Regions from separate parts of the Paenibacillus sp. TAB_01 genome, predicted to be linked through region 2. Evidence: riboswitches for the same ligand, from Rfam matches in the RefSeq annotation. Region 2 holds a riboswitch; the other holds the start of a gene.
What was found. A riboswitch is a leader RNA that binds a small molecule or an ion and turns the genes downstream of it on or off. The one in region 2 is predicted to bind cobalamin.

Region 1 (16,197 bases), 920 kb from region 2:
CTGAGAGACATCGACATCCGCATCGAAGCAGGCGAATTTATAAGCATTGTGGGGCCGAGCGGCTGCGGCAAAAGCACGCTGCTGTCGCTGATCTCCGGCATGATCAAGCCGACGGGCGGCAAGATGCGCATCGACGGGCAGGAGGTCGCCGGAACTTCCCGCAAGGTCGGTTATATGCTCCAGCACGACCACCTGCTCGAGTGGCGGAATGTACTGAGCAACCTGATGGTCGGCGCCGAAATCCGCCGCATGGATAAACGGGCCGCCGAGCGCAAGGCGCTGGAGCTGCTGGAGCGCTATGGGCTGGGCGGCTTCGCCCACCACAGCCCGGCCCAGCTGTCCGGCGGCATGCGCCAGCGAGTGGCGCTGATCCGGACGCTCGTGACCGAGCCCGACATTTTGCTGCTTGATGAGCCTTTCTCGGCGCTCGATTACCAGACGCGGCTGGCTCTGGCGGACGAGATCGCCTCAATTATAAAGGATCAAGGCAAAACAGCCATCCTCGTCACGCATGACATCTCGGAAGCGATCTGTATGGCGGACCGCGTGCTGGTCATGTCGAAGCGGCCGAGCACCATCTCGGCGGTGCACCGGATCGAATTTGAGGAAGGCCCGGATTTGACGCCTTGGCAGAAGCGCGAAGCAGGCCGGTATCATACGTACTTTAATACCATTTGGAAGGAGCTGCAGGGGCATGTCGTCCGTACAGGTACATGAATCAACACGACAACAAAATCCGGCGGGCTTGAACGCCGAGCGGCGTACGGTGACCGTCTCCGCTCCGCAGGGAGCCGTTCCAGAAGGGCAGGCCTCCGGCCCGACGGAAGCCTATAAGGCCTATCTGCGCAGGCAGAAGCGTCACCGCTATACGATCCGCGGCATGCAGCTGCTCATCCTGCTCGCGCTGCTCGGGTTGTGGGAGCTGGCGGCAGACTTGAAATGGGTCGACTCGATGCTGACCAGCAAGCCTTCCCAGATCGCCGCCTCGTTCAAGGAACTGATGAGTCAAGGCCAGCTGATGCACCATACTTGGGTTACGGCGCAGGAAACGATCATCGGCATTGTCGTTTCGATGCTGCTCGGGACGCTGGTTGCGGTCGCCTTCTGGTGGTCCGGCTTCGTCTCCAAGGTGCTCGATCCTTATATGGTTGTGCTGAATGCGCTGCCCAAGGTAGCTCTGGGGCCGATCTTCTATATTTGGCTCGGCGACCGCTACTCGATTTACGGTATGGCGATAGCCATTTCCCTGATCGTGACCATTATGATGATCGAGTCCGGCTTTAAAGAAATCGGCAAAACGAAGCAGAAGCTGATGGAATCGTTCGGCGCGACACGCTGGCAGATGCTTCGCATGGTGCTGCTGCCGGCCAGCATTCCGAATATAATCGCGACGTTGAAGGTGAATGTGGGCTTGACTTTGGTAGGCGTTATTATGGGCGAGTTTTTGTCCTCCAAAGCGGGGCTGGGCTTCCTGATTATTTACGGAGGCCAAGTATTCCAAATGCATATGGTTATGACGAGCATCGTGATCCTGGCGCTGCTGTCGATCGTGCTGTACGGCTTGGTTACGCTGCTTGGGCGGCTGGCGATGCGCAGATATCATTTTGACTCGTAGATAGAGCAAGAAGACCTGATGAGACTAGGACAATGCAATTCAGACATATATATCCTAGAAGTCCGTTCGAAGGGATGAGGCGAAAGACCCAGGGGAGCAGTTCCCCGCACGGCATAAGGCTTCATTTCGACGGGCTTCAACAGGAGGAGGGATGTATATGCGATTTACCGTCCAGTATATACCTCTAAACAAGCTGAAGCCGGATGCAGCTACCCGAATGACGGCGCAGCTCCGTAAGCTTCGCAGGCTGGTGTGGGACTGTATGCACCTGCTGGTGGTGCGCAAAAACCGCAAAGACGGCACTTATACCATCCTGCTCGGCAATGACCGCTATCAATATCTTCGTGAGCATACGAAAAAGCTTTCCGCGCCATGCCTGATCGACGACAGCGGACCCAAGGCCGATATCCGGTCGTGGCTGCGCCGGTGGCGTGAGGCGAAGCGCCCGGCGCCGTGGCTTGCGGTTCCCTGCGAGCGGCTGGCTCCGGTTGCCTGGTCGGCCGTAAAGACTCTTCTTAAGGAAGAGCCCCGTTTTCGAGAGCAGACCCGCAGTCAGCAGTGGGAGGTGCTGCTGCTGGCCGTCCACTGCAAGCGAACGGTTGTCGCTTCAATGAAGTCGAAGGTGAAGGAGCTTTCCTCCTGATCCGCTGCTGAAGGAATATTGTGCTGAAGCGCGCTCAAAATCGAGGTATGAATAATGGTTCAACAAGCTCGGGCTGCCTTGAGGCAGCCCGAGCTTGTTGATAAAGCAACCCGCCGAGCAACCCGCCGAGCAACCCGCTGAGCGTCCCGCCTCCTGCGCCGGATTACGGCGTCCATTGCACACGTACCTGCTTGGAGGTCTTGTTCATTTGCAGCAGCATGCCCGGGTTGTTCTGAGCAGGCTGCGTATTGGCCCGAGGCGGCGGCGGATTTACCCGCACCCGTAGGAGGACAGCGTCCCGTTGTTCCCGTAAGGACTTGAGCTGTACGCTGTATCCGCTGCTGCTTTGCATGCCGCCGGCGATATAAATGTAACTGGACTCTCCGGCATCGAAGCGTTCGAAGCCTCTGGACACGCCTAATTTCGTCTTGGCCTGACGGAGGAGTTCCTGCAATGCCTCATTCCCCTGAGGTGAATCGACGGCTGAGGAGATCCGCGACCCGATAGGAAGCGGTGCAGCCGTTCAACAGGCACAATAACGCAATGAACAAGAGGATCATCGGCTTTTTCATGAGTCGGAAGCCTCCTGACCATGGCTTTATTTTGAATATTTTACCATAATTATCCTTGGTTTATTGCCTTTTGATTATCGCGCTGTACAATAAGGGTAAAGAGGGGGAAAAGGAGGGATTCGGATGATTGTTCGTGAAACGGAGGATCAGTTTGTCATGGTTGGCCAGCATGACCATGCCCGTTTGTCGGGTGATGCGGCTTCGCATTTTACCGAGAACTGCTTTGTCGATACCAACTACGTCCAGGATGTGCTTACAGGGGTATACGAGCATGACCGGAGCTGGATTCGCCTGGACGATACGCCTGTATGGAATGACCGGGATCATGCTCCGTTCTCGTTTATGGATTATCCGCTGCTGCCCAAGCTGACCTTATACAAGCAGGGCATTGATGAGGTGGAGCTTGGCAATCCATATGCGGCGCTGCTGTGCAGTCTGCACTATGCTTCCTTTTCCATTTTCCAAACAAGCGAGCTGCCGGAATGCAAGCAGTTTTACCAGCACGAGCTGGAGCGTCAGGCCAGAATCAAGAGCGAACGCAATTCCTTGGATGAGCAGGCGCTGCGCAGTCATTTTCAGCTGCTGCAGCTTTGCGACGACATCTCCTTGTACGTATGCCTCAATCGGCCTGGAGTCGGCAAGGAAGAGGAGCATCCATGGTACCGCAAGGGCTTCAAAAACTCGGAGCTCATCACGGGGAACCCTGAGCATCGGATCATCCCGCATTGGGTGAGCGATAAAGCGATCCGGATCACGCCTTCGCCGTTTACAGGCCCGTTTGATGCCAAGCTCAAGCTGAAGCGGGTATCCAAGCGGCTAGCTGCGGAAATCGGCATCGGCGACGCTTACAAGCAAACCGAATGGTCGGAGCAGACCATCGTATTTTTGTCCTAAAGCCGCGTGAAAAAGAACCCGCCTATGCCACTATGCGCAGGCGGGTTTTGGGTTGCGAAAAGAAGTGCTGGCTGAACCATTCCGCCGTCACATAAAACCGGCGCCGCTTCACTCCTGCACTCCGCCATTCCGCGGCGGCTTGGGCTTGGTCCATGCCAGGGATGCGCCGCCGTGGGGGCGGACAGAATGACAGCACTTTGCGCAGTGCCGGAATTTGAAGCTAAGCATCGTCGGCCAAGCGGCGAACCGGCGCTTCGGTCAGACGGCAGCGCCGCGGTTTATTCCAGACGGAATCCCCGCGCTTCGAGGAAGGGGCGGATATGCGCCCGGACCGGCTGGCGGTATTTGTCCGCGATACCCTGCGACCAGGTCGTATTGATCTTCCCTTGGCTCCGCTGCTTGTAGTATTCGCTGGTTACTTCGTCGTAGGCGTCAATGGACGAGCGGGTTTTGCTGCTGTCGTATGCGTTCTCGTGGTAGACGGCCTGCTGTGCAAAGCGCGGGCGCAGCGACGGCTCCTGATCGGGAACGCCGACGCACATGCCGAACACGGGGTAGACGAGCTGCGGAAGGTTCAGCGCTTGGCTTACCTCCTCCGGGTTGTTGCGGATGCCTCCGATGTAGCAGATGCCGAGTTCCATCGATTCGGCAGCGATTGCCGCGTTCTGGGCTGCGAGAGCCGCATCGATCGTGGCGACGAGCAGGCTTTCGGTATTTTGATGAAAGGGCTGCTGCTGCATTTCGACTGCAGCTTGAATGCGGTGCAAATCCGCACAAAACACCAGGAACAGGCCGCACTGCTCGACATAAGCCTGATTTCCGGCCAGTCCGGCCAGCGTGTGCTTGGTTTGCGGATCGGTTACGCCCACAATGCTGAACGCCTGCACATTGCTGGAAGTAGATGCCATCTGAGCGGAGACGATGATCGCTTCGGTTTGTTCGCTGGTCAGCGGAACAGGCTTGAATTTGCGGATAGAACGGTGGCTTTGCAGCAGTTCAATAACAGAATTCATGGCAGTTGCTCCTTTACAGAGAGAATGGTCCGGCGATTCGTGCTCATTTTATACGAATGGCATTAGGGTGTCAACGAGCCCGGAGGATGGGAAGGAACCGGCTTGGAATCCGGTAGAAAACAGGCGTAAATCTGTAAAAAGACCGTTGACGGTCACTTCAGAAACTTGATACTATAATCAAAACATAGTTAAACCATCGGAATAATATGATCTACCGGACGGCCGGAGAGAGAACGTCTTGAAAATGCGCCCTCTCTTTTTTCATATACGGGCAGGTTGACAATGATAATGAGAACCATTATCATTAGGATATCAAGTGAATGAGAATAATTATCAATATATCCAAAGGGAGGACTGCAGATGGCGTCTATATTAGTGGTTGGAGCGGATCATTTGGGAAACATGCCGGAGCAGCTTGCTCATATCGGTTTTGACGAGGTAATGCATATGTCGGGCCGCAAGTGCCAGATGGTACGGAAAGGAATTCCCGAGAAGGTCGATGCTGTACTCGTGCTTACGGATTACATTAACCATAACCTGACCAAAGTGATAAAACAGCAGGCTAAGGAACAGGAGCTTCCTATTTATTATGCCAAGAGATCCTGGTGTTCCGTTCAGAAGGCGCTTTGCTCCTGCAAGCATGTCTGTGAGATGATGGCGCAGACGAAGCAGTAGAGAGCTGCGGAAGTGTCTTCTCAGAAGAAGATGGCGGGCTAGAGATGACGTTCATTTGCAGGCCATGAGGTCTGATTATGGGCGCCGGCTTATCCTGATTTGCATTCTGATGCGGACTGGAGGAATACGTTTTTTAGAAAGGACATGCCGTTTGAAACCGATACGATATATAAAGCTGATGCACTCGCTGTAGTATTCGCCGCGCAGGACGGAAACTGGAGAGTGCTTTTTGCTGTTCATCGGGACAATTACCGCAATGATTCATGGGAGTTATGAAAACCAAACAGCCCGGATCATCGCTTGGACGACGGGCTGGCAGTCGACGGTTTACCCTAATATCGAGTAACGTGCAGCGCGGCGCGGCAAGATAAACCGGTAGTTATTTATTATTTGAACGCTCCGCTCTTACAAAATTAATAAAGCGCTTGGCTTCTTCCGGGGTCAGCCTCATCCCGTCAACGGTAAGAGAAAACTTTTCCAGAATATGCTCGTCGGAAAGCTCCAAAGCATCCACAAATTCGCGGACATCCTCGTCCAGCTCGCCGTGCGGGTCACTCGGTTCTGCCGATCAGGTAGTCGATGGACACGTTAAACAAATTGGCGATACTGACTATCGTTTCATAGTCCGGCTCTCTCCGGTTATTCTCGTAATGCGATAGTGAGGCCCGGGTAATCCCCAGCTTGGTCGAAAGCCCCTCCTGCGTCAGGGAATGTTTTTCACGAAGCGCCGCTATCCTTTCCCCGTACTTCATATCTTATTAACCTCCAATTATGCAATCTTTGATGATGAAAAAGGACCATAAATAGGTACATCATGCCCTTGACATTGATACATAATGTATCGTATGTTTATGCTATGAATCTGACTTATTTAGGTTTTATTGCCGAAAAACGTTGATTTTTAAGGGAATTCGTATGTTTTGAGGTAAAGCTCAAAAGTGTGAAATGTATTACATAATGTATCATGAGTTTATTTTACCTAAAAAAACGAGGATTGGGAAGATGCGAGATGAATGAATTGTTAAACACGGTCAGGCAATCGCAGCTGCGGATGCGGCTGGCCTCCATCGAATGCAGATTGTCCGTTCTTCATGCGGACCGCAAGCCTGTTCCGACGGACAAGTACGCCCTTGTCACCATAACGGATATTCGGAACGACACTATCCTTTTTACAACCCCTCTGCTCCTTCCGGATGAAGGCAAACTGATCTACGGCTGTCGGATTATGCTGGAAGGAACCTCCTTCTCTATCATGGGAGGCGGCATCAAGCGCCTAAATGAGCTCTCTCCCTACGAATATCGAATGGAGTACAGTCTGGACGAGCAGGAACAGATCCGGATGTACGCCGCGGTAAACGCTATGCTGGAGACGGCGGCCACAAGTATTTCAAGAGCTATTGCAAGCTACATATCCTTTCATTCCCGCGCTTACAGGAACCGCTCGCTCCCCAGACAATCATTTCAAATCTAATGAAGAGCCCTTTTACTAAAAAATGTGAAGTATCTCACAAAACCGCAAATACTAAAGTATTTTTTAGATGAATTTCGACATGGATATACAAAATTCCCGTTTTGTTGACGTTTTTACTGTTTGACAGGATACAAAATGTATCATAGAGTGATACTATAAACAGCCGGTGGAAGCAACGGAAATAACAATGAGACAAAGGGAGAGAGTTACGAAATGAGTAGCAGCTACTCGAACCGGAAGGTCATTTCCATGGACATTTATCGCATTATGAAACAGTTGAACCTTGATGAGAAAACGTTTACTCTTCAATCCCCGCCTTCTTCCTATAAAGATCCTCAGTCGCCAGATGACGGGGACTCCAAGAAATAATACATACATAGGCAAGCTTGCGAGCTACACATACGCAAGAGGAAAATTCCGCAGCCTTTATGCTGTGGGATTTTTTTTGGAAGCCGGACTGTAAACATTCAGAATAATTAATTTGACAAACTGTTAGATACGAATTGTATCGAAAGTGGAAAACATGTATAATCAGGTTTAAGAGCCTTTGACAGCTTCATAGAACCCGCCCCAATTTACGGCGTGCCATCGGTATGAGATAGAAACTTGCGGGAAAGGAAAGATACGGCGTCATGAAACTAGGAAAACGTATTTCCCAGTTGAGGGGAGAGAGGCAATTAACGCAAGGAGAACTGGCCAGGATTATCGGTGTGACCCGCGCAGCATTGTCCCATTATGAAAACGATCGCAGACAGCCTACATACGATACATTGAAAAAGCTCGCCCAGTATTTTTCCGTAAGCGTGGATTATGTGATGGAGGGCCCGGACAGCAGCAAGCAGCTTCCCCCCACGTAAGGAAGCCGAGCCGGCATGGCAGTCACGGCATCATAAGCGTTTTGACAAGAAGCGTACTGCCGCGGCGCTATTTGGATTGGTGCGAATAGTGCTTTTTTATATCAATTCAGAGATACGTTATGTATCAAAAATAAATGGAAGGGCCGATCTCTTCCATAACCCGCAGGGAGGAAGAAACATGAAAGTGCTGCTTACCGGCGGCGCCGGTTTTATAGGCTCGCACACGGCGGAATACGCTTTAAAGGTAGGTCTGGAGGTTGTGATTGTCGACCGTTTGGATTCGGAGGGGGAAGCTTTAACAAATCCGCGATGCAAAATATACAAAACGGATCTGGAGAGCAGGGAGCTTCGCGATATATTCGAAGAGGAAGCGCCGGATTACTGCATCCATTTGGCGGAGCAGACCGATGTAGACGAGTCGCTGCTGTATAAGGGACTGAACCCTAATTTGCGCGGTTTGATCCATTTATTGGACATGTGCCGGGAATTTCCCGTCCGCAAGTTTGTATACGGTTCCTCCGCCGATGTATACGGCGCAACGGAGCTGCTGCCCGTGGACGAAACGTTCCGCTGCACTCCGCTGACGGCCAGCGGAAGAGCGAAGCTGTCGGCGGAAGAATATATCAAACAATACGGGGCGCTGTACGGTCTCCGTTATTCCTTGTTGAGGTATACGAATGTGTATGGTTTGCGGCAGAAGCCTGGAGGCTCGGGCGAGGTAATTTACGATACGGTGGATGCCTATGTGAACGGCGAACGTCCGGTTTTGTACGGCAAGGGGCTGCAGACCAGGGACTTCGTCTACGTGACGGACGTGGCAGCCGCCAATATTCAAGCCTTAAGCTTGGATGGAGGAGAAACCTATAATATAGGTAGCGGGAAATCGATCCGGATCGTCGATCTCGTCGACATGCTGAATGAAATGCTCGATCAAAAAGCGGTTCCGAAATTTATGCCTGCGCGTCCGGAGGATTTCGTTCACCTCTGCGTATCGAACAAGAAGGCGGAGGAGCAATTCGGATGGCGGCCGCGGATCAAGCTGCAGGAGGGATTGACGCAGATCGTAGGGGACTACATGTACAGGCGGTTTATGGATGCGCTCCATAACGGCATAACGTGCTCGGACGCCAGGCCGCATGCCCATGATTTGGTCAAGGAAACGGCCAGCTAGTCATCTAAAAAGGAAAAAAAGGAAACAGCAGCTTTATTTTTTGCGGCTTTGGGGCTTGTCGGATGCTTATTCCTGTATTGACAATGATAATGAGAACCATTATCATTTGAGATAGGTTCTTACCGAGCGACGACGACAGGGAGTGCTGAGCCATATGAAAATTAAGTACTGCTGTAAAAACCTGAAGCAAGGCTCCAAATCCGTTTACAAAGCCATGAAGAGCAAGTTTCCGGATATCAAGCACAAGAAACGCGATTGTCTCGGCAGCTGTAAGGCCTGTTCGAAAGGCTGCATGGTATTGTTCGGCAAGTCGGAGCAGCTGATTTGCGCCCCTTCGGCGAAAAAGCTCTATAAAGAACTGAAAAGCAGAATCGGGTAGCTTCCCGCGGAAAGGAGCGATTCTTGATGACTTTTTTATGGATCCTCTCTCCTGCGCTGTTCGTTGCAATAGTATTGGTTTTATTGTATATTTCGGGAATGAGAGCGAAATAACTACAATAGACCCATAGGAAGGTGGATACCCACTTGATGTCAGATGAGCTGTTCCAGGCATTGAACGAACAGATGAACTTTGAGTTTTATTCCTCGCAGGTATACTTGGCGATGGCTGCCTATTGCTCCGGTGAAAGTTTGGATGGTTTTGCCAATTTCTTTATCGTTCAAGCCGAAGAAGAACGGTTCCATGCGATGAAAATGTATAAATATTTGAATGACCGCGGACGGCGTGCGACCATTGCCGGGATGGACAACCCGAACAACGATTATCATTCTGTGCTCCAGGTGTATGAGCATGGCTATGAGCATGAGCAAATCGTTACGAAGCGGATTTATCATTTATCCGATCTGGCGCTGAACGAGCGTGAGCATGCTACGATGCAGTTTCTCAAATGGTTTATCGATGAGCAGGTGGAAGAAGAAGCGATGTTTGACAGCATCATTCAGAAGCTGAAGCGCATTGACAGGGACAGCAACGCTTTCTACATGCTGGATGCGGAATTCGCGCAGCGTGTCTTCACACCGCCGACCGCCTAACCTATTCTATTGGTACATATATAAAGTCAACCAAGCTGCTGCGCCATAAGGTGCGGGCGGCTTTTTTTTCGTGGCTGCTATTCGAAAATCGGCTTATGCCGGGCCCGAGGGTGAGGACGGATGCAGCGGATGAATAACGGACTATGACTGCGGTCTTAGCGGAACATGACTATCTTCATAAAGATTTATTTATAGTTTCCGTTTCGACAAAAATACTGAGGATCCTGAAGCGGAGGCCTCCAGCAAGTGACATTATTTTTTGACAGCTTCCGGTATACTGAAGTTATACAAGCACACGCGATGTAAAGTGAATTGGATGGAGTGTGGTCAATAAGTATGCAGGGGCAAACCAAGACAATTGATATCAAAGTCATTTTGGAGCAGCTTCGGATCCCGCTGGAATCGTTTGAAGCAGCGTCTGCTGTGCCGAATCCGGGAGCCTTTTTACCGACGACGCCAGAAACTCAGAAAGAATTATGGAATGTTGCAGGAGCCTTCTTCAGCCTGGACATAAAAAAACGGGATGCCCGGTGTTCGCAAACTCCTTAATTGCCCCTGCGGATACCCCCTTGTCTGGACAAATCTTGACTCCCAGTGATATGATGAAGTTTAAACAACTGCATATCATTGAAATAGGTGCTGAGCGGGATGCAATCCCGTTCGGTTTAAAAGGGAAGCCGGTGCAAATCCGGCGCGGACCCGCCACTGTAAGGAGCGCCGATACGATTATCGGCAGTCTTTCCGAGATGTAAACGCCACTGGGCTTCAGATCTAAAGCCCGGGAAGGCATCGGTAAGAATGCTCCAAGTCAGGAGACCTGCCTAGCTTCAGAACACTGTTGACCTACGAGGATTTAGGGAGGTGTTAGAGATCGGCTTATCAAAGGGGCGGACGGTACGGTTGTACTGCGAGCGGCCGCCGGAGACGGATAATGATTACAGAAGCATTTCTAACACATTGCGCATGTGTTGGGAATGCTTTTTTTAGTTGTGCTTCGAATGGACTAGACTTCGACTTTTATCATAGTCCTTAATATGAGGACAATACAATGTAGATGGGGAGGCCCGGCGTGATGGCAGGCAAATTGTTAATTATCGGCTTCGGACCCGGCAGCTTTGAGCATATTACCAAGCGGGCGCGCGAAGCGATTCAGGAAAGCGAAGTCATCATCGGCTACAATACCTACGTGGATCTGATCCGGGGACTGCTGTCGGACCAGTCCGTCGTGCGTACGGGAATGACGGAGGAAGTCAGCAGAGCGCAGGAAGCCGTCCGTCAGGCGGAAGCCGGGAAGAAGGTAGCGGTTATTTCGAGCGGCGACGCCGGAGTCTACGGCATGGCCGGACTGGTCTATGAAGTGCTGATGGAAAAAGGCTGGAGCCGCCAGCATGGCGTTGAGGTGGAGATTATCCCCGGAATTTCGGCGATCAATTCCTCGGCTTCCCTGCTTGGGGCTCCTGTCATGCATGATGCGTGCACGATCAGCCTGAGCGATCATTTGACCCCTTGGGAGCTGATCGCCAAACGGGTGGAGGCTGCCGGCATGGCGGATTTCGTTATTGCGCTGTATAACCCGCGCAGCGGGAGACGCACGCGGCAAATCGTGGAAACCCAGCGCATTCTGCTGAAATACCGCTCGCCAGACACGCCGGTCGGTATTGTCAAAAGCGCCTATCGCGACCGTCAGCATGTGGTGCTGACGAATCTGCGGGATATGCTGGATCATGACATCGGCATGCTGACGACCGTCATTATCGGTAATTCGTCGACGACCGTATACGACGGCCTGATGATTACGCCGCGCGGTTACCAGCGCAAGTACACGCTCGGAGCGGACGTACAGCCGCTTCGTCCGCATCAGCGGCTTCAGGAGGCTGCCGAGCCGTGGGCATTGAGGCAAACGGACGGCCTGCTGCAGGATCAGGGCGACGAGGACTGGGCCTGGGAGGAGCCGGACGACGATGAATGGTCGGAGGCGGAGATGCGTGAAGCAGGAGACAGCCGGCTCGCAGGCGGAAACGCGGCGGCAGGAAGCGGAGCGCAGGCGCCCGGCGGCGGAGTACTGCCCACGGGAGCGGAGCGAGGGCCGTCGGGCAGTGCGGCGGACGGAGCAGCGCGTGGTGCGAGCGTAGGCGGAGTGCCGGCAGCGAGTGCCGAGCATGGCCCGGCAGGGCCTGCAGCGGACGGAGCAGCGCGTAGTGCGAGCGTGGGCGGAGTGCCGGCAGCGAGTGCCGAGCATGGCCCGGCAGGGCCTGCAGCGGACGGAGCAGCGCGTAGTGCGAGCGTAGGCGGAGTGCTGGCAGCGAGTTCCGAGCGTGGCCCGGCAGGGCCTGCGGCGGACGGAGCAGCACGTAGTGTGAGCGTGGGCGGAGTGCTGGCAGCGAGTTCCGAGCGTGGCCCGGCAGGGCCTGCGGCGGACGGAGCAGCACGTAGTGTGAGCGTGGGCGTGCTGACAGCGGTGGCAGAGAGCAGCGCAGCGGTGGCGGTTCAGGAGCGCAGCCCCGCCAGCCCGGCCGCGTCTCTGATGCTGGCGCTGGAGGCGCTGCAGCTGGCCGACAGGGCCAAGGGCGTAGAGACTCCCCCGGCGCAAGGTCTTGCGGGCGCGGGCTTGTTCCGCCAGCAGTCGATTTTTGAGCTAGCGGTCAGTCCGGGCGTCGTCGAGAAGAAGTTTACGGCGAAGCAGATGCTGACCCTGGCCGATGTGGTCGGTGAAAAGGGCACGATGGAATACACGCCTCATCATCAGATGATTGTGCGCATCCCGACCGACAATCCCGAGGCCGTCACGTCCAGACTTCGGGCGGAAGGCTTCCTGCTTGCGCCGATCGGCGATGTGGCGCAGCTGAAGGCGTGCGACTTCTGCAACGCCGAGAAAGGCGACGCGATCCCTTACGCGGAGGAGATTCAGGAGCGCCTGGGCGGCTTGCGCGTGCCGAAGGAGCTGCGCATCGGCTTGAACGGCTGCGGTATGGCTTGCTACGGCGCAGTGAATGAAGATATCGGCATCGTGTACCGCAAAGGCAAGTTCGATCTGTTTCTTGGAGGCAAGACGGTGGGACGCAATGCCCATCCGGCGCAGCCGGTAGCGGAGGGGATCGAGCCGGAAGCGATCGTCAATACGATCGAGCGGATTGTGCAGCGCTATGTCGCAGAAGGGCATCCGAATGAGCGATTCCATAAATTTTTTAAACGGGTCAAGCAAATTGAGGGGTACCAACATCAAGAGCTCCCTGTTTTTACAATAGAAAATGCCGTTTGCGGAGATTAAGCGGAGAGAACGGACGAAGGCAAGACTAAACATGGGAGGTACATAGATGAAGGCGGTTTTATTTGTTGGCCATGGAAGCAAGGATGCCGAGGGGAACGAGGAGATCAGGGCATTTGTCCGCTCCGTTGCGGAAGGACTTGAAGGTCCTTTGGTGGAGACATGTTTTTTGGAGTTTGAAGCGCCGTCCATAGCACAAGGGATCGCGAATTGCGTTCGTCAAGGGGCCACGCACGTAGCCGTTGTGCCAATTACTTTATTTGCTGCGGGTCATGCCAAAATTCATATTCCGGCAGCCATTGATGAAGCGAAGCTTCGTTACCCTGATGTGAAATTTACTTACGGGCGCCCGATCGGGGTCCACCAGCAGGTGCTGGATATTTTGAGCTCCCGGCTCGAATCCGCGGGAGCTTTAGCCGAGCTGACGCTGGGCGAGCACACGGACTTGGAGCACACGGCGGTGCTGGTTGTCGGACGCGGCAGCAGCGACGCGGATGCGAACAGCGATTTGTTCAAAATTTCCCGCTTATTCTGGGAGAAGCTCAAGGTGAAATGGGTCGAGACGGCTTTTATCGGGGTCACCGCTCCGCTAATGGAAGAAGGCGTCGCGCGCTGTTTGATGCTTGGCGCCCGCAAAGTCATTATCCTTCCTTACTTTCTGTTCACCGGCGTGCTGATCAAACGGATGGAGCAGATGCTGGAGCAGTACCGCGAAACATATCCGGAACATGAATTTGCGCTGGCCGATTATTTCGGCTTTCATCCGAAGCTGAAGACCATTTTGCAGGAGCGGGCGGTTGAGGCGCTTGAAGGTGAGGTTCGCATGAACTGCGACATGTGCCAATACCGGATTGCGGCAATGGAGCATATTGATCACCACCATCATCATGACGACGACCACCATCATCACGGACATGACCATGATCACGAACACAGTCATGACCACGATCATGAGCATCATCACGAGCATGTGCACGGACATGACCACGATCATGAGCATCATCACGAGCATGTGCACGGACATGACCACGACCATGAGCACCATCACGAGCATGTGCACGGACATGACCACGACCATGAGCACCATCACGAGCATACGCACGGACATGACCACGACCATAAGCACCATCACGAGCATGCGCATGGACATGACCACGATCACGATCATGATCACGAGCATGAGGGCGACCGCAATCTGGTAGGCGTGAGCGGACAAGTGCAGCATGATCACGCACATGAGAAAAAGCAACCCTGAGCATCCTCACGCTCAGGGCTGCATCCAGCGAGCATAAGCAGGCTCAAGCGGAAAGACCGCTTGACGCCAACGATAAAGCAGCAGCTGGCGCACCATCTTAAGCTAGAGAGGGGCAAACAAAATGATACTGGTGATGGCTGGAACGAGCGACGCCCGGGAGCTCGCGCTGCAAATACAGCAGGCGGGTTACCCGCTGCTGACTACTGTCGTGACCGACAGCGCCGCCCGGTTCATGGAAGAAGCCGGGCTGCCCGTTATGAAGGGCAGGCTGACGGCCGAGGCGCTGAGCGCTTTAATCCGCGAGAAGGGAATCCGCGCTTTGGTGGATGCGACGCATCCTTTTGCCGAGGAAGCTTCGAAGAATGCCATTGCGGCGGCCCAGGCCTCAGAGGTGCCTTATATCCGGTATGAACGGGACCGGATCAGCATTGAGAACCATCCGCTCATCACGTTCGCGGACGATTACGAGCAGGCCGCAGAGCTGGCGGCGGCCAAGGGCGGCGTCGTCATGCTGACGACCGGCAGCAAAACGCTCCATATTTTTGCCAAGCGGCTGCTGGGGCTTCCCGGCACGACCTTGGTCGCCCGGATGCTTCCGCGCCTGGATAATATGGAGAAATGCGCGGAGCTAGGCGTAGAGCAGAAAAATATTATCGCGATGCAGGGGCCTTTCAGCAAGGAACTAAATAAGGCGTTGTACGCACACTATCAGGTGACGCTGATGATCACCAAGGAAAGCGGCAAAGTCGGAGCCGTGGACGAAAAGCTTGAATCCGCACTGGAAATGGGCATTGAGACGATTGTTATCGGGCGTCCGGCGGTAGATTACGGCACGTCCTTTGGCCATTTTGACGATGTGCTCACTAAACTAAACGAGTTGCTGCAGGAGGCGTAGATCGATATGGATTTCGGTACGGAGTTTAAACCGTTGACGGTACAGCCGCAAGAAATTGAGGAAGAAAGCTTCCGCATGATTACGGAGGAGCTGGGCGAGCACCCTTTCACAGCAGAGCAGTATCCGGTGGTACAGCGGGTCATTCACGCTTCCGCGGATTTTGACTTGGGGCGCAGCCTCGTGTTCCATCCCGACGCGATCCGCTCAGGGATCGAGGCCATCCGCGCAGGCAAAAAAATCGTAGCCGACGTACAGATGGTACAGGTCGGCATCAGCAAGCCGCGTCTCGCCAAATTCGGCAGCGACGTGCACGTGTACATCTCCGATCCGGACGTGATGGCGGAAGCGAAGCGCCTGAATACGACGCGCGCGATCATCTCGATCCGCAAAGCGATCCGCGAAGCCGACGGAGGCATCTACGCGATCGGCAATGCGCCGACCGCTCTGCTGGAGCTGATCCGCCTGGTGAAGGCGGGAGAAGCGAAGCCGGGCCTGGTGATCGGCGTGCCGGTAGGCTTCGTATCCGCAGCCGAGTCGAAAGAGGAACTGGCGAAGCTGGACATTCCTTTCATTACGAATATCGGCCGTAAGGGCGGCAGCCCGGTAGCGGTGGCGTCGGTCAACGCGATTTCACTGATGGCGGAACGGTTAGGGTAACAGGCGTTATGGCAGCGAACAACGGCAGCGATACGAAAGAGACGAAGCCGCTGCGGCACGGCTATACGACCGGCTCCTGCGCCACAGCAGCCGCGAAAGCAGCCTTGACCGCTTTGATATTGCAGGAGAAGCAGACCGAGTCGACGATTCGTCTGCCGATTGGGCAGGACGTGACGTTCGAG
Region 2 (16,197 bases):
TATCGAGCAGGGCGGTTCGAAGGGCAATAATTTTCAGAACAACATCCGCTGGAGCAAGGACGATAACATCACGGCGTACGACGGCTTGATGGATAGGGTCACCGCCATGATGGCCGGATCCGCCGAAAGCGGAGCGCTGGACGATCCGCAAATCATCGTGGACGCCATCGCGGCTCAGGCGACGGGAGCGAGCTATCAATTCCGGACGGTCGTTGGGGAGGCCGGCAAGAGTCTGCTTGCTCTACGGAAATCTGTCCCTATCGAGGATTACTTGGAAACGATCGCGAAAGGCTTCGAATAACGCGCTTGCGTTCGCGTTAAGTTTGGACATAACCGCTGAAAGCCCGTTCCTTGATGCAACGGGCTTTTTTAGTTGTTGCAGGTTCCACCAAACCGTATAATTACACAAATGATACATTTTCATTTCTATGCCTCATTTCCTATATAATACCTTATATAGAAATTATAGATTACTGTTGTATTATCTGCCCTTAGCTTAACGTTAGTACCCAGTCCTTAACTTTATTTTCACGGTCTAATTTGGTGATTGAATCTAAAGCAAAGAAAGGGATGATCCGTGTGAAAGACTATTTTATTAGGTTGATTTTCGGGCTGTTAACTATCGGAGTTGTCTTAGGTATAGCCTATATTTTTAATGTCGACTGGCTGCAAGAGGGTAAACCTGAACGCAACATTTTTAAACTACTAATAGTATTTGTAGGAGGTTGGGGTGGCTGGTATCTTTACAAAGCAATAAAAAAAGAAAAGCCATGAAGATCTAGGTGACAAGGAGCTGCGGGGTTTGTTTGGATCTCGTTCTTAAAGTTAATTTCTTTGCTAATTCCCATGCTTGCTGCATATCCTCATGCTGGCTCGACCAGTGCCAACTGCCATATCTTCCAATACTATAGATCCCAGCGTTCTCTAAATAGTTATGAATTATTTCAGTGGTTGAAGCGTCGGGAAGACAATAATTGTGATCAAGATAAATGGTTTTACTTGTCACGATCTCATCCGTATTGCGGATAAACCCCAGCTCAATTAATTCATGTATTACTTTAGGCACAACGGCAAGCGCTTCTTCTTTATTACTAAAAAATAGGGGGGAACACTCAACATACATAGAACAATAACCTGCGGGAGCCAAAGAAGATTCAACATTGCTGTAAAAGCCTACTCGATAGAAATGGAGACTAGGGTCGGGAAAATAAATCCAGCTCCTATCTTGCTGCAAGTGAGTCCTTTTTACACCCAGGTTTAAGATCATGCCTCTGCTGGTTTTTAATTTTTTCGATATGTTTAAAATATTCGTATCCACATCGGCAATGATGCTGATTAATGAATTTAATGGAATCGTCGAAACAATGGTATCCCATGAGATTAAATCATCATTAATGATCATGGTCTTTTTTTGAAGGTTAATAGACTTGACCTTTTGTTTGTAGTTAATGTTTAATTTATTAGCTAAAAATAAGGGGATGCCATTCGCCCCTATATTTCCCTTCGGATATAAAAAATCGCCGTTATACCCCGTAGTATTCGTATGTGTTCGAACATTGCGGATGGTTTCAAATCTTCCAACAGCGATCTCCGACAAATCTTTCATACCATACATCTTTGAATTATAATCCTTAAAAAATAGCTTATATAAAGTCAAACCATAGGATTGCAGCAGCATTTCATCATAGTTATTGTACTTAGGAGCCATATTGATCTTACGAAGCTCCTGTTTTATATGACTGACAAGTCTTTTATCCGGGTGCCTAATGTAGCTTTGCTGAATCGGGAATTCAAAGAAGTGCCCATGCAAATACACATACGCCTTACGTGTATGATCTTGCAGCTCAAGGCCTTCTAACATGTCTAAAACGGCAGGCGTACTTTTATAGTGGAACCAATGACCGCCTATATCAAACCCAAAGGTTCCGACGTTCGTCTCGACCTTGTAGGATGATGCCTTTCCGCCGCTATTCTCACATGCTTCAAATATATTTACTTCTTCACCGTAAGCTTTTGCAAATGACAAACCTGTAACTCCTGCTCCAATAACTTGAATAGTCATCCTTGCCACCGGCCTATTCTAAACCTATACTTTTTTTTATAAATTGGTTTACTTTTTCTACATCATATTTTCTAACTGCGATTTCCCTGCTCTTTTCTCCCATACTACGAATAATACTTGAATCAGTTATAAACTTCTCCATGGCCAAAGCAAGCGCACTGGCGTTTTTAGGCGGAACCAAGAAGCCATTGACATTATTTTCAACCGTTTCCCGGCATCCAGGGCAGTCCGTTGTGATGATAGGTAATCCAATTGCCATTGCTTCCAATGCAGATTTAGGCGTTCCTTCACGATAAGAGGGTAAAACAAAGACGCTTGATTCGGCTAAAAATGGACGTACATCCGTTGTTTCCCCCAAATACTCTATGATCCCTTGATTGACCGCATCATTTATGATTTCTTTTTTTATTGAACCAGGACTTCTAACATAAGGTCCGAGAATTTTAAATTTAATATGGGGGTATTTTCGTTTTACCATTTTGGCTGCTTCTATAAATTCAATGATCCCCTTATCCAATATGATCCGTGAAACTACAAGGAAGGAAACTGGATTTATTTTTCGAGGAGAGTAAGAAAATTTTTGTATATTAACGCCGGAACCGTTAACAATTAACGCTTCATTGCTTTCTCCGATTAAATGAAGAGATCTGAATAAGGATAGATCATCAGGGTTTTCAAAAAACACCTTATTATTATATTTCAATGAAAATTTGTATAGCTTTTTTACAATAATTAAAAGCGTTTTTTGCAGCAATGTATTGCCGATAAAAACATAACCGATTCCTGTGACAAATGAGAATAATGTTTTTACTTTTGCGAACCTCGAAGCTATTGAACCATAAAGAATCGGTTTTATTGAATAGCAAATGACAATGTGCGGGTTTATGCTCTTAAGTATTTTAACCAAGTGATGCAGACTGTAAATATCATAAAAAACGTTTAACCCGGTGTTATTGAGCGGAATTTTTACTAATCTCACTCCAATTGCTGCGAGCTCTTGTTGAAAGGACTCATCCGGTGCTAAAGCTATTATTTCATTTCCTTCATTACTTAAGCTATTAAGCAGGTCCCAGCTAAAATTGACATAGTATTTGGAATAGGGAACGATAAATACAATTTTGGCCATAATGCCTCCATTAAGAATGCTGCGAGTCGCTGATCTTAACTTGACTTAATACACATCCAATTACAATTAAAATGAAGGTAATGGCCAAGAAGCAGTACATCAGGGGAAGGCTCAAATAAAAGAAAAGTAACGCGGCAGACCCTAGAAATACACCAAATAAATAGGTTAATATTACAATTCGCTTTACCGATAAACCCATTCTAACTAATCGTAAGGCAAAATGGTCACTTCGTCCCTTTCCATGGGAGAACTCCGGACTTCATACGCAATAATGATATGAAAATAGTTTCGAAAATGGGTATTCCGAGTGTAATAATGGGCAGGAACTCCAGACCAGACTCTTTGTAGTTGAAGATGCGTGTGGTTGAACAGGCGATTAAGAAACCTAAAAATAAACTTCCAGTATCCCCCATGAAAATTTGCGCAGGATTAAAATTGAATTTCAAGAATCCCAAGCATGCCCCTGCTATGGATAAGAGCAGCAGACCGTATATGATTTCCCCCAGTTCAAAACATAAAAAGGATAAGAAAATGGAAGAAACAGCGGCCACACCGGAGGCCAAACCATCCATAATATCAATTAGATTAAACGCATTGGAGAGACCTACGATCCATAGAATCGTTAACATAAAATCAACCTGTTCCACCCCGGTTAAGGTGATCCCGGTTCCGGTAAACCATGCCAACATTGCGGCTACAACTTCAAATGACACTTTAGTTAGAGGAGTGAGATTTAAAGTATCATCAATGAGACCGGTCACAATGATAATCCAACAAGATATCAGAAGGCCGTATAATGCAAAAGGAATCATAACTTTAAAAAGCAAAATAATTAAAGCGGTTGCAATTAACACAGAAGCAAAAATGGATAAACCGCCTAGGTAAGGCGTACTATTTTTATGTGTTTTTAGCCTTGAGTCTGATACATCTAGTATCATGAATCTTAATGCCGCTCTCTTAGCAATGGGAGTAAGTAATAAACTAAATATAAAAGAAGTCAATAAAGATAACGAAGCATTCATAATCATAACATTACTTGTCTCCTATAAGATCTCTTTACTTTTGATACAAATAGTATCACTAGGGGCGGCATATGTAAATGTTTTAATTCTAAAATTTTCCTCGTAATTCGTTTTCTAATTTTGTTAAAAATTTCACAGAATTTTACTACTTATTATGATAAATTAGTTATAGGTCTTTAGGTCTATTCAGATTAAGGATTAAATAAATAAAATACATAATTGATATGACGGAGGGTTTTAAAATGCATCACTTACCAATTTGGTGGATTGTATGGATGGGTTTCGTTGTCATTCTAGCTGGATTTAAGATTTATCATCAAGTTATTAAGCCTGCAAAAATTCAAGAAGCAGTGAAAAAGTTGGGTGCAAATCTTAATGATAGTGGGGCTCGGGAGTATATTCATTTTATTAGATCGATGAAAATACCTAATCAGCCAAAGGCATGGAACGCTTGTCGTGCTTCTTATGAGCTGGTCAGATCTGTGAAAACTATCTCGGACGATGTCAAGGAAGAGGTCAAGAGAACCTTATTGAGCGCTGGGGTAAGTGGAATTCGATAATTTTTTACAACCATCGCTTTATTATCTGCCCATCGATTCGTTAAAAGCATTTAAGGTTAATCGGCCTTTGTTCAGATTTTTGCGGACAGAGGCCGTTTCATTTTTTTGCTTTGGGCGATGTGCTGACGCTTTTGCATAAATATTTCTTCGACACATATGAAGGGTGGCTGACTTTTTGAAAAAGACAACATTGCTAATCTGTATGATAACCGTATTTCTATGTATTACAGCATGCGGGGAGAAATCTGTACCTGCTAATACTCCCGCAGTTCAGCCAGCTCCTTCACTAGCTCAACAAACGCCGGAACCTGCTCCCGTGGTTAAACAAACGATGGAGAAAATTGTCATGGATGCCGGCTTTACAGATTCTGAAGCTGCTGAAATTTCCGGTTTATTAAGGGATATCGGACTCAAAGAGATCTTATCGGTACGAAAAGAACGGGGGCAAACAGATAACGACACGCTCGATTCTTCAGTAGTTATGCGGGTAGGGTATCTAGAGAAAGAAAAAAATACTCATTTGGAAATGAAAATTCGTGAACGTAAAGTACAGTTTATTTCTACAAGTCCTGTGGATTCAGTTATTGAGACCACATTTTACCGGCAAGATGATGGAGGGATGATTGGAAAGATCGGAGGTGCAGGGCTGTCTGAAACCGAGCGAGAGTCATTTTATACAAAAACTAAGACAGCGATTATAGAGAAATTAGGGAATCCGGGTTACACTGACTTTAAATCTAAATTTGAGGAAGATAAAACCCGATTTAACTATACAACGTATAACGACATAATTACGGTAGCTCCGACGGTAAAAGCAGGTAAGGATTATTATATGAAAGATTACAGATTCACCGCACAATTTTCTAAGTCAACAGGAGAATTAATTAAGCTGCGGCTTTGGGAGTAACCCTGCATTTCCCGTATTCAGTCGCAGCGATATACGATAGACTTAAAATCAGTTGAAATAACCGTTCCCTTGAGAGCGGTTATTTTGTTTTAGCCTAATTTGAACCGGGGCGAACTTTAGAAATATTTTAAGCACTCATCCCCTTTAATCGAGTAAGCGTTGTCTTGCGGCTGCCTAGGAGGCCGGAGCTATGGCTAGTTTGGACCAGGACATCCGAGAGATGCGTTATGGGCATACAGGTCATATCGGAGGGCAACTCAACGATTTCCGGGGGACAGCGTCAGAGCATTCTGATCGCGAGAGCCGCCGTCAAGCAGCCGCGCTCTAAACCTGCAGCGTTGTTGCATTAGCGGTAGAAAATTGAAATGATAAAAGGAAGTTTCGAAGGACGTGTGGAATTATTTCTAAAATATGGGTTCGAATGAACGATTGGGGGATTCTATGAAGCTTCTAATTATCCAACCAAAGCTTGAGAGGAAGCTCGCTCAACTTGAGAGGGAAATGAGAAATCATCCGTATGCGGATGGAGTCGTTTTTCCAGAAGGTTATCTAAATGAAAATGTGGAATATGCCTGTCAATTAGCAAGGGATTATAACCAAATATTAATTGGCGGACATAGAAGACTGAACGACCGTCCAAAGGATAGAGCCATCATCATTAACCGAAACGGTGAAATTGTTTTGGACAGGGTTAAGTACAGCAAGACGACTTTTAAGTCCATCGAGGGGTTAAAGGTAGGTCACATACTATGTGACGAATTGGTCAAACAAGGGGTGAAGAATGAAGATACTAATGCAATTGACTTCATTGTCCATCCAATCGGTGTAGGAATGTTCAGTGAGGAGCAGTTTGACGAATGGTTGAATGAGGCCCGCAAGATTGCCGTTTCGTATAAAACGATGATTATAGGTACAAGTCATGCCGATGGTTCATTCAGGGGCAGTGATACATCCATTCCCATCGCTTACTGCTTTGATAACACTGGAGAAGCTATTTTTGTTTCCAAAAACGATGTGCGAACTCGGATTTTGGACATTCGAACCAAAACCGTTTCTTTTTCGTTAACTTAACATTACTTATTGTTGCTGCTATATATTTCAAGAAAAAAACCAAAAAATATTTTTGAAAAAAATATTTCCGCAAACATCCTATATAAACCTTTATTTTGTGAAGATGTAACCGAAAAAGTGGAGGATTAGTACATATTATCGAAATGAAAACAGAGTAGACATATGTAATATAGGTAATAATATTTATCATTTCGGTTTTAGAAAATTAAAAAATATTTTTTAGATTTTTATAGATAAATTGACAAAATGGATGTTCTGGTGTAATATGACCTTAGAATCACGCGAAAGGAGAAACTTTCCATGTCTGATGATCTTGAGTTAAAGGTAGTAAAGTGGATTGGTAAGTTGTCAGCTGAATTCGATGCTAAAATCGATGCACTAAAAGCGGAGGTCGATCAATTGAAAAGTCAAATTGAAAACCAACAACAAGCAGGATCTGAAGGTGAAAAGCTTTCTGTAACTGTAGCTAGGGAATATATCAAAAATAAAATTAGTATGGAGTTCCCTAATCTTGTCTTTACCAACGGAAGCAGAGCTGCCGGAACAAAGCTCACTATTTCTGATGGTACCAACACAATAGGCACACTAATCAGGACATCCAAATCCCATAGAATACAGGACGGCTATCCGTCAGGTTGGATAAATGTGGATAAAGAAACTCTTTCGCAAAACCCACTGACATTCTTTGTGATCGAGGATTTTGAGGGTGAATTTCACACAATAATTGTCCCAAGAGAGCAGATTAAGCAATGGGCTGCAAAGAAGAATGTTGATAGCAGTGGAAAAGTACATTTTTACTTAAACCTCATTAAGGGCCAATGGATTGATGATCGCGATAACCTAAACTACAACTTCACACATTTTGCTGAAAATTGGCATTTAGTTAAAGAGGCTCTTTAAAAAAGCAGCGATTGCTCGAAAATGAGGTTGTGTTACCATGAGCTACAACGACATAGATGAATAGAATAAACTAATGGGGGAACTGAAAATGGGAAAAAGACCTATAAATCACGGTAAAAAGTGGACCTTGGGCCATAAAGCGGAGATCGCCGAAATCGCCGGTCCGATCAAAACACGTGCGGAATTAGAACGCATAGCTATGGAGAAAGCAGAATATTTTGGCCGTACGTCTACTGCTGTAGCTAAGAGGATTGAAATTCACAAAGGCTGGCATTACCGCCAGGATGGCGATAAAGAATAATATATTACATTGATGCTTCAAAGCTAAAAAGATATATCTGATCCCCTTTTCGACTAATTGTGGTAGTAATCTCGAGCAATCAGGAGAAAAAGTCTGTGGTGGATTGAAGAGGACACTTTCATAAGTATGGACAGCTTTGTACTTACCATAGACGAGCTGTTGAAATTAGCTTTAGCTATGAAGTAAATGGAAACCTTTGTTTAAAGGGCTTTTGAAAAATCAAATGGATGGCGTCTATATTGCATTGCCTGCAACGGATGTGATTGAATAAATGAAAAGCGGGTGCTCCATAAGCCATGAATATGGCTGGGGGCACCCTTTTTTGCTAAACTGTCCTGCATTATCCAAAGCCAGCACACCCAGTAAGCAAGCATCGGGAGCCCATAGCATCTCGCGTGCTGATTCAAGCTAGACGCCGCTTGTATCGAGGCTATAAAACAAGTAATTGCTTCATACTCAAGGGGTATAGCCTGCGGCTATAAGTAGATATAATTTAATCCAATTACTCTATACCAACCAACCTGTGATACATTTCTGTATAACAAATGGCAGAGGGGTTTTGATCATGGTAAAGAGCAGTGTATTGGGATATCCGCGTATTGGGGCTGACAGGGAGTGGAAGAAAGCTCTTGAAGCCTTCTGGGCAGGTAAGCTGGAGGAGCGCGATTTTCGCAGCCAGCTGCAGGACATTCGTTTGAATCATTTGCGTAAGCAGCAGGAGAAAGGCATTGATCTCATTCCAGTCAATGACTTCAGCTATTACGATCACATACTGGATACAGCAGCTATGTTTGGTATTATCCCAGACCGTTTCTCGTATACGGGCGGAGCCGTTCCTTTATCCGTCTATTACGGAGTAGCTCGCGGAACTAAGAATGCCGCGGCTAGCGAAATGACCAAATGGTTCAATACGAACTATCATTATATCGTTCCGGAACTATCCGAGGCCTCGCCGGTACTTACGGAGAATAAGCCTCTCGAAGCTTATCGTGAAGCCAAAGAGAAGCTGGGTATTGAAGGAAAGCCGGTTATCGTTGGGCCGCTGACCTTCTTGAAACTGTCCAAAGGATACGCTGCATCGGAAACGGATGCTTGGCTGGAAAAGCTGCTGCCGCTTTATGTGCAAATTCTTCAGGAGCTTGCTGAAGAAGGGGTTCAATGGGTACAGGTGGATGAACCGATTCTCGTAACCAAGCTATCTCAGCCTGACTTGGAGCGGCTGCATCGGATTTATGAGACATTTGCCGCTGCGGTACCGGGCCTGAATCTCATGCTGCAAACCTATTTTGAATCGGTAGAGAACTATAGTGAAATTGTTAAGCTGCCTGTCAAAGGAATAGGACTTGATTTCGTTCACGGCTATACCGGCAACCTGCAGTCGATTCAAGCCTTAGGTTTCCCGCAGGACAAGGTTTTGGGAGCCGGAGTTATTGACGGCCGCGGTATTTGGAAAGCATCGTTAGCCGGAAAGCTGGAGTTGTTACAAGAGCTGGCTGAGGCAGTGCCGGCTGATCGTCTGATTGTACAGACGTCCTGCAGCTTACTTCATGTTCCGGTAACTACAGAACGTGAAACGAAGCTCTCCTCCGAATTGAAGGGCGCACTTGCTTTTGCAGATGAGAAGTTAAGCGAGCTTGCGCTTTTGTCCAGAGCGTTTGCTTCAACGGACGCGGCAATCCATGACGAACTGGGAACCTATGATCAGGCTATCGCTGCGCTGCAGCAATCGGCAGAGCGCAACCGCCGAGAGATTCAGGATGCCGTAAGTGCGATTGGCGCTCACAATCCGGCGCGTTCGGCTCCATTTGCTGAACGCTATGCAGCTCAACAGGAAAAATGGCAATTGCCGCTATTTCCGACGACCACCATCGGCAGCTTTCCGCAGTCCGCAGAAGTGCGTAAAGCACGTCAATTGTGGCGTAAAGGGGAATGGAACGACAAGCAGTATGCTGATTTTATTCGTGAGCAAATCGATACCTGGATTCAGATTCAAGAGGAAATCGGCATAGACGTCCTTGTACATGGGGAATTTGAAAGAACCGACATGGTGGAGTTTTTTGGCGAGAAGCTTGCAGGGTTTGCGTTTACACAAAACGGCTGGGTGCAGTCTTACGGTTCCCGCTGCGTTAAGCCGCCGGTGATTTATGGCGATGTAGCGTTTATAGGTGAAATGACGGTAGAAGAAACGAAGTATGCCCAATCCCGCACGAACCGTCCCGTGAAAGGCATGCTGACCGGACCGATAACGATCATGAACTGGTCGTTTGTCCGTGAAGATATCCCGCGCGAGCAGATTGCTTATCAATTGGCCTACGCCCTACGACAGGAAGTTGAAGCCTTGGAAAAGGCGGGTATTGGTATGATTCAGGTGGATGAACCGGCGGTTCGCGAAGGATTGCCGCTCAAGGAAGAGGAGCAGGCGGGTTACCTTGCATGGGCAGTCAAAGCTTTCCGCATCGCCACTTGCACCGTTCAAAAAACAACGCAGATCCATACGCATATGTGCTACTGCGAATTCCATGACATGATAGATTCCATAGAAGCGATGGATGCGGACGTCATTTCCATTGAGACATCGCGCAGCCACGGTGAATTAATCCATAGCTTTGAGCTGAATACCTACAAGCTGGGAATCGGGTTAGGTGTTTACGATATTCATAGTCCGCGAATTCCGAGCGTAGAGGAAATGACGGGAATGATAGAACGCGCTTTGCGGGTGTTGGATCCTAAGCTGTTCTGGATTAATCCGGATTGCGGGCTGAAAACCCGTGGTCTCGAAGAAACGGTTGCTGCCCTGCGCAATATGGTTGAGGCGACCAAGGCGGCTCGTGTCAAATATGAGCATTTGCTATCCAAATAAGAAGCAGGGCATCGGCCGGCATAATGGAGGATGGGACAATGGAGCAGTTACGTAAACAAGACCCTGGAATCGTTGAGGCTATGAATCTGGAATTAAGCCGCCAGCGTGGCAAGATTGAATTGATTGCCTCGGAAAACTTTGTAAGTGAAGCTGTGCTGCAAGCGACGGGGACCGTGTTGACGAATAAGTACGCAGAAGGCTACCCGGGGAAAAGATACTACGGGGGCTGCGAATACGTCGATATCGTGGAAGATATTGCCCGTGACCGCGCTAAATTACTGTTTGGCGCCGAGCATGTGAACGTTCAACCCCATTCCGGCGCGCAAGCCAACATGGCTGTATATTTGGCCGCGTTGAAGGCGGGGGATACCGTGCTTGGCATGAGTCTTGCACATGGCGGTCACTTGACTCACGGGAGTCCCGTGAATGCTTCCGGAATTTTATATAACTTTGTTTCTTACGGCGTTAGGGAGAATGACGCGCGGCTTGATTACGATGAGGTTCGCAAGTTAGCTTTCAAGCACAAACCTCGTATGATCGTTGCCGGTGCGAGTGCCTATCCGCGCACTATCGATTTTGAATCCTTGGCGTCTATTGCCAACGATGTGGGAGCGCTGTTCTTTGTTGATATGGCGCATATTGCCGGACTTGTAGCGGCAGGCCAGCATCCAAGCCCGGTGCCGCATGCGCATTTTGTTACCACAACGACACATAAAACGCTGCGCGGCCCTCGCGGCGGCATGATTCTGTGCCGTAAGCCATGGGCTGCGGCCGTCGATAAAGCGGTGTTCCCTGGAACACAGGGGGGGCCGCTAATGCATGTGATTGCAGCAAAAGCCGTTTCATTTGGCGAAGCGCTCCAGCCTGATTTCAAAAAATATGCTCAGCAGGTTGTGAAAAATGCGGCAGCTTTGTCGGAATCGCTCCTGGCAGAAGGAATCGATCTTGTCTCTGGCGGAACGGACAACCACTTGATGCTAATCGATCTTCGCAGCCTCCATATTAGCGGTAAAGAAGCGGAGCATTTGTTGGACGAGGTCGGTATTACGGCCAATAAGAACGCGATTCCTTTCGATCCTGCCAAACCAATGGTAACGAGCGGTATTCGAGTCGGGACTGCTGCTGTGACCTCCAGGGGCATGGATGAGGGGGCCATGAAATCCATTGCCCAAATGATTGCATGGACACTCAAGAACCCGTCGAATGAAGCCGTTCATGAAAAGGTACGAGGCATGGTTAAAGATTTATCTGCGCAATTCCCGCTTTACCCGAGCCTGCAATATTAATTAACAAAGACCCGGTGCATAACGCATGACGCCGGGTCTTTGTTTATAACCCAAAAGCAAGTTGGTGATATGTATGATTTATGAGTTTCCCGGCGCCTTGCCCAATCAAAATATAATACTGACGAAGAATTGTCTGATTGAAGAGGCGAATTGTGTGCTGATTTTTGCCTTCTACCAAGGGAAGCTGGTTCTTGTTAAGCATCAGTGCCGCGGCTGGGAATTGCCTGGAGGCAGCAGGAAGGAAGGCGAAGCTGTTATCCAAACCGTGATCAGGGAGATGTATGAAGAGACCGGCGGTGAACTCGATTCGATTGAATGGATTGGACAATATTTAATTTTTGAACAGGAGCAGCTTGTATTTGTCAAAAACATTTATATCTCAAAGGTAAGTGTTCTTAGAGACCTGCCCGGCGGGTATGAAACCAGCGAGGTTATGCTGCTGGATACGATTCCAGAGCAGATTGAATTTATTAATGACCCTGCATTTAGCCCATTAATGAAAGACAACGTCTATTTGATTGCGTCGGATTGGATCAAGAAACACCCTCTCTTAGCCTCATTCCCCCTATGAAAAAGATATCCTCCCCAGGCAGGTCCCAGTAAAATAAGATCGAACTGTCCATTGACAAACACCATATATTGATATAAGTTATTTAATATCAACTATATATTGTTTGAACGGGTGCTTTTTCATTGTGAAGAATGAAGGAGCTTAATAGGGAAGACCGGTGAGAAGCCGGCGCGGTTCCGCCACTGTCAGAGAGGAAGACCGATCTAATATGCCACTGGCTTGGTGAGTCGAACAAGCTGGGAAGGCGGATCGATCATGATGATTCTCAAGCCAGGAGACCTGCCTGTTCATTGACACGGCCTGCGGAGAACAGGAAGGTGTCCGTGATGACTTTTAATGTGTGTGTATGTTCCATGCTCATTTTAGCGCATTCGGCCCTTCTATCGCCGAACGCGCTTTTCTATTATTGGAGGAAACGGTGCGCAGCCCATTGCTGCGTATAACCGGAGCTTCCCGGAAAGTAATCGGAATCAGCTTCGGAGGCTAAGGAAGGGGAAGAGGCTGCATGTTGATCGCTTATGATTCCAAGACGGGAAATGTACGCCGTTTTGTGGAGAAGCTGAATATGCGAATGATTCAAATTGAGGACAAGATGACGGTGGATGAGCCGTTCGTCTTAATTACGTATACAACGGGCTTCGGGCAGGTGCCGGCAAAAGTCCTATCCTTTCTTCAGAAGAATCACCGAAATTTAATAGGCGTTTCGGCCAGCGGCAACCGCAATTGGGGCGAGGGCTTTGCCCGCAGCGCCGATCTGATTGCGAAATTATACAAGGTTCCGGTACTCAGCAAGTTCGAGCTTTCAGGTACGAAGCAGGATGTGGAGAGGTTTAAACAGGAGGTGTGCGGAGTTGCTGCATATTGAATTGAATAATTTGCTGCTGCAGAGAGATCCGGAAGGTTTCTTTCAATTGGATAAAGACAAGGAAGCCGTACAGGCGTTTATGAAAGAAGTACATAGCAAGAGCGTCCATTTTGCGGACACGACTGCGAAAGTACGCTATATGATCGATCATGATTATTACGAGGATGTATACCGGCATTATTCGCAAGATGAGGTTGAAGAAATTTATACGATTGCTCATGGTTATGGCTTTGAATTTCCATCGTATATGGCCGCATCCAAGTTTTATACGGACTACGCGATGAAGAGCAATGACCGTGCGTTATATTTGGAGCATTATGCGGACAGGGTCGCGATTGTTGCCCTGCACCTCGCTGCCGGAGATATCCAAACTGCAAGGATGCTGACTGCGGCTATGATGGAGCAGCGCGTACAGCCGGCGACGCCGACCTTCCTGAATGCGGGTAAGAGCCGGCGCGGTGAGATGGTTTCGTGCTTTCTGCTCGAAATGGACGATTCGCTCAACTCCATTAACTATGTTCTCGCTACTTGCATGCAGCTTTCCAAAATCGGCGGAGGCGTAGCGGTGAATTTGTCCAAATTACGCGGTCGCGGCGAATCCATCAAGAATGTGGAAGGTGCGGCGAAAGGCATTATGCCGGTGCTCAAATTGATGGAGGATGCGTTCTCCTATGCCGATCAGATGGGCCAGCGCAGAGGGTCGGGCGCGGCGTATTATAATATTTTCGGCTGGGATATCCTGGAGCTGCTGGACAGCAAGAAAATCAATGCCGACGAGAAAACGCGGCTCAAAACTTTATCGATCGGCTTGATCATTCCCGATAAGTTTTACCAGCTGGCGGAACAGAATAAACCGCTGCATGTATTTGCCCCTTATTCCGTGTATAAGGCCTATGGCATGCATTTGGACGATATGAATCTCGATGAGATGTATGACACGCTGCTGGAGGACGATCGTGTGCGTAAGAAAGCCGTGATGAGCGCGCGGGATATGATGATTAAAATATCCATGATCCAGCTGGAATCCGGCTATCCGTACATTATGAATAAAAGCAATGCCAATCGTGCGCATCCGCTCAAACAGCTCGGTACGATCAAAATGTCCAATCTGTGCACGGAAATATTCCAGCTGCAGGAAACTTCGGAAATAGCGGATTATGGCCAGCCGGATTCGATCCGGCGCGACATTAGCTGCAATCTTGCCTCCTTAAATATCGTCAATGTGATGGAGCGCAGCAAATTGAAGGAATCCGTTCAAGAAGGAATTGTCGCGCTGACCGCGGTCAGCGATATGACGCACATCTCCAACGCCCCCGGCGTCGCCAAAGCGAACCGGGAGATGCATTCGGTCGGACTTGGCGCCATGAACCTTCACGGCTATTTGGCCAAAAACAAAATCGCGTACGAAAGCGAAGAAGCCAGAGATTTCGCCGGTGCCTTTTTCATGATGATGAACTTCTACTCCCTGGAGAAAAGCATGGAAATCGCCAAAGAACGCGGCGTGACGTTTGCCGGCTTCGAGCATTCCGAATATGCCAGCGGAGCTTATTTCGACCGCTATTTAGCAACGGATTATAGACCGGTGACAAGTAAAGTACAGCAGCTGTTCAAGGAGATGGCGGTTCCTTCGCCGGAAGATTGGGCGCAATTGAAGCTTGCCGTGCAGAAGCACGGATTATATCATGCCTACCGGCTCGCCATAGCGCCGACGCAGAGCATTTCCTATATCCAGAATGCCACCTCCAGCGTCATGCCGATCGTGGAGCAGATCGAAACGCGGACTTACGCCAACTCGACCACCTATTATCCGATGCCGTATTTGAGCAAGGATAACTATTTTTACTATAAATCGGCTTATCAGATGGATCAATTCAAGGTGCTGGATTTGATCGCAGCCATTCAAGTGCATGTGAACCAAGGCATATCCACAGTCCTGCACGTTAATAGCGATGTGACGACGAGACAGCTCGCAAGATATTATATTTACGCAGCCAAGAAAGGACTGAAGTCTCTTTATTACACCCGGACGAACCATCTTTCCGTCGAAGAGTGCATCAGTTGTTCCGTATAAGAAAGCTGGAGAGGAGTGACAGCAATGAGTGTCTGGAAAGCAGTGAACTGGAACCGTCCCGATGACGAGTTTACAGATACATTCTGGAAGCAAAATATTATGCAGTTTTGGACGGATGAGGAAATCCCGCTGTCCGACGACAAAATGTCCTGGCTGACCTTAACCGAAGCGGAGCGGGAGCTGTACATGAAGGTGCTCGGCGGGCTGACTTTGCTGGATACCGTGCAGGGCGGCGTCGGCATGCCGAAAATTCTTGAATTGGTTGACGGGCTGCAGCGCAAAGCCGTTCTCGGTTTTATGGGGATGATGGAGCAAATCCATGCCAAATCGTACAGCAGTATTTTTACGACCTTAGCTTCGACAGAAGAGATCGACGCCATCTTCCAATGGATTGAGAACAACCGTTTCCTGCAGACGAAGGCGGAGACGATCTCCCAATATTATAACGGCATCACTTCGCGCAAAGATTTGTATCTGGCGATGGCCGCTTCCGTGCTGCTGGAAAGCTACTTGTTCTACAGCGGCTTCTTTTATCCGCTCTACTTGGCCGGGCAAGGCAAAATGACGAGCAGCGGAGAGATTATCAATCTGATTC

Region 1: it holds a riboswitch for cobalamin, as region 2 does, so the genes downstream of both, cobJ (precorrin-3B C(17)-methyltransferase) here and nrdI (class Ib ribonucleoside-diphosphate reductase assembly flavoprotein NrdI) in region 2, are expected to answer to the same signal.

What each region holds. Positions count from the first base shown of each region.
Region 1 is NZ_JBIFNP010000001.1:5,702,079-5,718,275, reverse strand. Features, by position in the region: gene ACHHV8_RS27845 (ABC transporter ATP-binding protein) at 1-717, shown strand, start outside; gene ACHHV8_RS27840 (ABC transporter permease) at 695-1,615, shown strand; gene ACHHV8_RS27835 (hypothetical protein) at 1,773-2,258, shown strand; gene ACHHV8_RS27830 (protease complex subunit PrcB family protein) at 2,422-2,712, opposite strand; gene ACHHV8_RS27825 (DUF3891 family protein) at 2,954-3,724, shown strand; gene nfsA (oxygen-insensitive NADPH nitroreductase) at 4,003-4,737, opposite strand; gene ACHHV8_RS27815 (DUF2325 domain-containing protein) at 5,098-5,412, shown strand; partial or broken gene ACHHV8_RS27810 (helix-turn-helix domain-containing protein) at 5,792-6,164, opposite strand; gene ACHHV8_RS27805 (hypothetical protein) at 6,422-6,883, shown strand; gene ACHHV8_RS27800 (hypothetical protein) at 7,097-7,252, shown strand; gene ACHHV8_RS27795 (helix-turn-helix domain-containing protein) at 7,516-7,740, shown strand; gene ACHHV8_RS27790 (NAD-dependent epimerase/dehydratase family protein) at 7,919-8,911, shown strand; gene ACHHV8_RS27785 (DUF1450 domain-containing protein) at 9,066-9,290, shown strand; gene ACHHV8_RS27780 (ferritin) at 9,440-9,943, shown strand; gene ACHHV8_RS27775 (hypothetical protein) at 10,280-10,492, shown strand; cobalamin riboswitch at 10,561-10,782, shown strand; gene cobJ (precorrin-3B C(17)-methyltransferase) at 11,016-13,211, shown strand; gene ACHHV8_RS27765 (sirohydrochlorin chelatase) at 13,258-14,463, shown strand; gene cobK (precorrin-6A reductase) at 14,585-15,358, shown strand; gene ACHHV8_RS27755 (precorrin-8X methylmutase) at 15,365-16,015, shown strand; gene ACHHV8_RS27750 (cobalt-precorrin-5B (C(1))-methyltransferase) at 16,024-16,197, shown strand, end outside.
Region 2 is NZ_JBIFNP010000001.1:4,785,160-4,801,356, reverse strand. Features, by position in the region: gene ACHHV8_RS23245 (SDR family NAD(P)-dependent oxidoreductase) at 1-301, shown strand, start outside; gene ACHHV8_RS23240 (hypothetical protein) at 580-774, shown strand; gene ACHHV8_RS23235 (protoporphyrinogen/coproporphyrinogen oxidase) at 779-2,062, opposite strand; gene ACHHV8_RS23230 (glycosyltransferase family 4 protein) at 2,076-3,188, opposite strand; gene ACHHV8_RS23225 (glycosyltransferase family 4 protein) at 3,413-4,216, opposite strand; gene ACHHV8_RS23220 (hypothetical protein) at 4,453-4,770, shown strand; gene ACHHV8_RS23215 (hypothetical protein) at 4,946-5,677, shown strand; gene ACHHV8_RS23210 (hypothetical protein) at 6,119-6,748, shown strand; gene ACHHV8_RS23205 (hypothetical protein) at 7,049-7,648, shown strand; gene ACHHV8_RS23200 (hypothetical protein) at 7,737-7,949, shown strand; gene metE (5-methyltetrahydropteroyltriglutamate--homocysteine S-methyltransferase) at 8,515-10,809, shown strand; gene glyA (serine hydroxymethyltransferase) at 10,848-12,095, shown strand; gene ACHHV8_RS23185 (NUDIX domain-containing protein) at 12,169-12,666, shown strand; cobalamin riboswitch at 12,759-12,967, shown strand; gene nrdI (class Ib ribonucleoside-diphosphate reductase assembly flavoprotein NrdI) at 13,172-13,531, shown strand; gene nrdE (class 1b ribonucleoside-diphosphate reductase subunit alpha) at 13,518-15,602, shown strand; gene nrdF (class 1b ribonucleoside-diphosphate reductase subunit beta) at 15,627-16,197, shown strand, end outside.